One region of the Curtobacterium flaccumfaciens genome, then DNA from elsewhere that is predicted to be linked to it. Evidence: predicted binding sites of a transcription regulator. Region 1 holds the regulator's gene; the other holds the start of a gene.
The links. The regulator HrcA, encoded in region 1, represses chaperone genes, less so after heat shock. The targets are predictions, from matches to a motif close to TTNGCACTCGNNNNNNNCGAGTGCNAA.

Region 2: a site for HrcA is predicted at 1,065-1,091, ahead of groES (co-chaperone GroES). Genes of this name have one in related genera too.

What each region holds. Positions count from the first base shown of each region.
Region 1 is NZ_CP106879.1:2,102,947-2,105,144, reverse strand. Features, by position in the region: gene dnaJ (molecular chaperone DnaJ) at 1-737, opposite strand, end outside; gene hrcA (heat-inducible transcriptional repressor HrcA) at 771-1,790, opposite strand; gene OE229_RS10060 (DUF4870 domain-containing protein) at 1,901-2,198, shown strand, end outside.
Region 2 is NZ_CP106879.1:262,505-264,702, reverse strand. Features, by position in the region: gene OE229_RS01260 (class I SAM-dependent methyltransferase) at 1-1,025, opposite strand, end outside; gene groES (co-chaperone GroES) at 1,186-1,482, shown strand; gene rarD (EamA family transporter RarD) at 1,648-2,198, shown strand, end outside.

The DNA.
Region 1 (2,198 bases):
CGGATCTCGAGGTACAGGTCGCCGGACGGGCCGCCGGCCGGACCGACCTCGCCCTGGCCTGGCATCTGCAGGCGCAGGCCGGAGTCGACGCCGGCGGGGACGTCCACCGGCACGGTGCGACGCGCGCGGACGCGGCCCTGACCCTGGCAGGTCGGGCAGGGGCTCGGGATGACCGTGCCGTACCCGCGGCAGGTGCCGCACGGGGCGCTCGTCACCACGTTGCCCAGGAGCGAGCGGACCTGGCGCTGGATGTGCCCGGAGCCACCGCAGATGTCGCACGTACGCGGGCTGGTGCCCGGTGCGCAGCAGGAGCCGTGGCAGGTCTCGCACAGCACCGCCGTGTCGACCTCGACGTCCTTGTGGGTACCGAAGACGACCTCGTCGAGGTCGACCTCGATGCGGAGCAGGGCGTCCTGGCCGCGCTCGGCACGGCTGCGCGGGCCCGACCCACGGCCGCCGCCACCGCCGCCACCGAAGAAGGCGTCGAAGATGTCACTGAAGCCACCGGCGCCACCACCGAAGGGGCTGTCGGCCTGCGGCCCGGCGTCGTACCGGCGTCGCTGCTCGGGGTCGCTCAGCACGTCGTACGCGTGCGTCACGTCCTTGAAGCGCTCGGCGGCGTCGGGTGCCGGGTTCACGTCCGGGTGGAGCTCACGCGCCAGGCGGCGGTAGGCCTTCTTGATGTCGGCATCGGAGGCGTCTCGCTGGACGCCGAGGACGTCGTAGTGGTCTGCCACGTATCCCTCAGTCGGTTGGGTTCGGTCGGTTGGTCAGTGTTCGCCCAGGAGCTTGGACAGGTAGCGGGCGACGGCGCGGACGGCCGCCATGTTCGTGCCGTAGTCCATCCGGGTCGGTCCGAGGACGCCGAGGCGGGCCACCTCGCCGCCGGCCAGGTAGCCGCCGGCCACGATGCTCGTGGCGTCGAGCCCGTACTCGGCGTTCTCGACGCCGATGCTGGCCGCCACCGCGATGTCGTCCACCTGCATCTCCCCGAACAACCGGAGCAGGGTGACTTGTTCCTCGATCGCTTCGAGCACCGGGAAGAGGCCGCCGGAGAAGTCCTGCTCGCTCTTCGCCAGGTTCGCCGCACCGGCCATCAGCAGGCGGTCCTGCCGGTTCGCCGCGACCTGCTCGATGAGCGTGGCGACGACGACCCCGCCGAGCGTCTGGGCGTCGGGGCGCAGCTGCTGCGGCACGGCTCGGAGCGCGGTCGGGACGTCCTGCAGCAGGAGCCCCACGGTCGCGCCGTTCACCACGGTGCGGAGTTCGCCCAGCGAGCCTTCGTCGAGCGGGACGTCGGTCTCGACCACCCGCTGTTCGACGCGGGCGGTGTCGGTGATGAGCACCACCATCAACCGCGCGTCACCGAGCCGGACGAGTTCGACGTGCTGCACCCGGGCGCGCACCATCGAGGGGTACTGCACCAGGGCGACCTGGTTGGTGAGCTGGCTGAGCAGCCGGACGGTGCGCCCGAGGACCTCGTCGAGGTCGTTCGGGGCGCCGAGGAAGGTCTCGATGGCGTGCCGCTGCGCACTGGAGAGCGGACGGGCACCCGCCAGGTGGTCGACGAAGACGCGGTACCCCTTGTCGGTCGGCACCCGGCCGGACGAGGTGTGCGGTGCCGCGATCAACTGTTCGTCCTCGAGCAGGGCCATGTCGTTGCGGATCGTGGCGGCGCTGACCCCGAAGGCGTGCCGCTCGACGATGGTCTTCGACCCGACGGGTTCACGCGACGCCACGTAGTCGCGCACGATGGCCTTGAGGACCTCGAGGCTGCGTTCACTGACCACGAGCGCCTCCTTTCCCGATCGACCTGGCACTCGGACGTGTCGACTGCTGATCCTACGCCCGACCGCTGACGGCCCGGGACTTCCGTGCGGTCGGCCGATACGCTTCCGCCATGACCTACGGACAGCAGCCCGACGGCCACGGACCCGAGCAGCCCGGCGGCCCCTACGGCCACGGACCCGGTGGCCCCCAGCAGCCCGGCGGGACCCAGTACCCCGGCGGACCGCAGTACCCCGCCGGCTACACCCCGCCCCAGCCGATGCGCCCCGAGGACCAGCGCCTGTGGGCGACGCTGACCCACATCGGTGGCATCTTCTTCACCGTCGTCGTGCCGCTCGTCGCCTACCTGGTCCTCCGCGACCGCGGCGGCTTCGTGCGCGAGCACACCCGCGTCGCCCTGAACTTCCACA
Region 2 (2,198 bases), 1.8 Mb from region 1:
AGCCGTGCGGCCAGTCGCTTGACGTCGAGCGGCATCGTGTCGAGCACCCGGAAGCCCTGCGCGAAGGGGGTCGTGACGGCGCGGTCGGACGTGACGTAGGCGATGCCCTCGGACAGCATGTGCCCGTCGAGGCCCCGTGCCAGATCGCCGATCAGCCGTGCGCGGATCACGGCGCCGTCGGGCTCGTACAGGTAGGCGCCGAGTGTTCCGACCTCGGCGTCGTCGGCGTCGGCCGCTCCGGTCATCTCGGCGATGCCGTGCGCACCGATGACGGTGGCGGCGCGGCGGATCCCGGGGCGGGCGAGGGGGCCGAACCACAGGGCGAGCTCCACGACCTCGCGGTCGACGGAGGTCCACTGCGCCTCGGCCGTGTCCGGGATCAGGTCGCGGTCGATGCCCGGTCCGAGCTTCACGCCGGTCGGCGTCGTCGTCGCCGCGGCGAACACGGTGTCGAGCGAGGGCGACCAGTCGTCCGGGTCGGCGAGCCGGCGGGTGTCCGAGTGGCCGGAGGTGCGGCGTGCGGGGTCCATCCACACGCCGTCCACCGACGACAGGTCGAACGACGCTGCATCACCGAGCTCGACACGCGCGTTCGGCCATACTGCCAGGTTGTGGGTCGCGACGGCCGCGGTCACCTCGTCGCGGTCGACCGCGGTGACGTCGAGGTCGAGCGCCGCCATCGCCATGGCGTCCCCGCCGATGCCGCAGCCGAGGTCGGCGACGCGGGTCAGCCCGGCCGCTGCGAAGCGTCCGGCGTGCTGGGCCGCGACCTGCAGCCGGGTGGCCTGCTCGAGCCCGGCCTCGGTGAAGAGCATGCGGGACGCGAAGTCGCCGAACTTGCCGCGGGCCTTCAGCCGCAGCTTCGCCTGGGTCAGCACCGCGGCGACCAGTCGGGGATCGTGGCCCTCGGCGCGCAGCCGGGACACCACGCGGACGATCTCGCCGCCGTCGGAGACACCCGGGGTACGGTCGAGCAGGGCCATCCCGTCGGGGGTCAGCAGTGCGGTGAGTTCGGCGGCGTCCATGCGTCGATCCTCGCAGGTGCTGCGTGTTCTCCGGATGTGCTGGCACTCGGATTGACCGAGTGCCAGAGGCCCCCTAGAGTTGGCGTTGGCACTCTCCTGTGCGAAGTGCCAACCCGGTTTTCATCTGTACCGAGTCCGTACCGAGAAAGAAGAGGTCACCGTGGCCGTCAGCATCAAGCCGCTCGAGGATCGCATCGTCATCCGCCAGGTCGAGGCGGAGCAGACCACCGCTTCCGGTCTGGTCATCCCCGACACCGCGAAGGAGAAGCCCCAGGAGGGCGAGGTCGTCGCCGTGGGTCCGGGTCGCATCGACGACAACGGCAACCGCGTCCCGCTCGACGTCGCCGTGGGTGACAAGGTCATCTACTCCAAGTACGGCGGAACCGAGGTCAAGTACTCGGGCGAGGACCTGCTGGTCCTGTCCGCCCGCGACGTCCTCGCGGTCATCGTTCACTGAGTCGAGTACTCACCACGGACGCCCCGTCCGGCCCTCGGGCCGACGGGGCGTCCGTGCGTCCGGGGGCGATCACCCGGGTGCTCCGGTCCTGACCAGCCCGCTGTCAGCCCGCCTGGAGGCCCGGTGGGCGTGCCACGGGTCGGCGGTCGTTCCTAGGATGGTTCCGTGAGTGAACCGAGTCCGGCGCGACCCGTCCGCAGCGAGGCATCCGTCGGCGTGGTGCAGGCCGTCGTGGCCTACGGGCTCTGGGGACTGATGCCCCTGCTCTTCGCGGCGATGGCCCCCGCGGCGGCGTTCGAGATCGTGTCGTGGCGGATCGTCTTCGGCCTGGTGTTCTGCGCGGTGGCGATCGCCGTGACCCGGTCGTGGCTCCGCACCCGCACCCTGATGGCCCAGCGCCGCGTGATGCTCGTGATGGGGCTCGCCGCCGTCCTGATCCTGGTCAACTGGACCGTCTACGTCCTCGCGACGACCACCGGCCACACCGTCGAGGCCGCGCTCGGCTACTTCATCAACCCGCTCGTCACGATCGCGCTCGGCGTCGTCGTCCTGCGCGAACGCCTGCGTCCGGCGCAGTGGGCAGCTGTCGGGCTGAGCGTCGTGGCGGTCGTCGTCATCGCCGTCGGCTACGGGCAGATGCCGTGGATCTCGTTGGCCCTGGCGTTCTCGTTCGGGCTGTACGGCCTGGTGAAGAAGCGCGTCGGCGGCACCGTGGA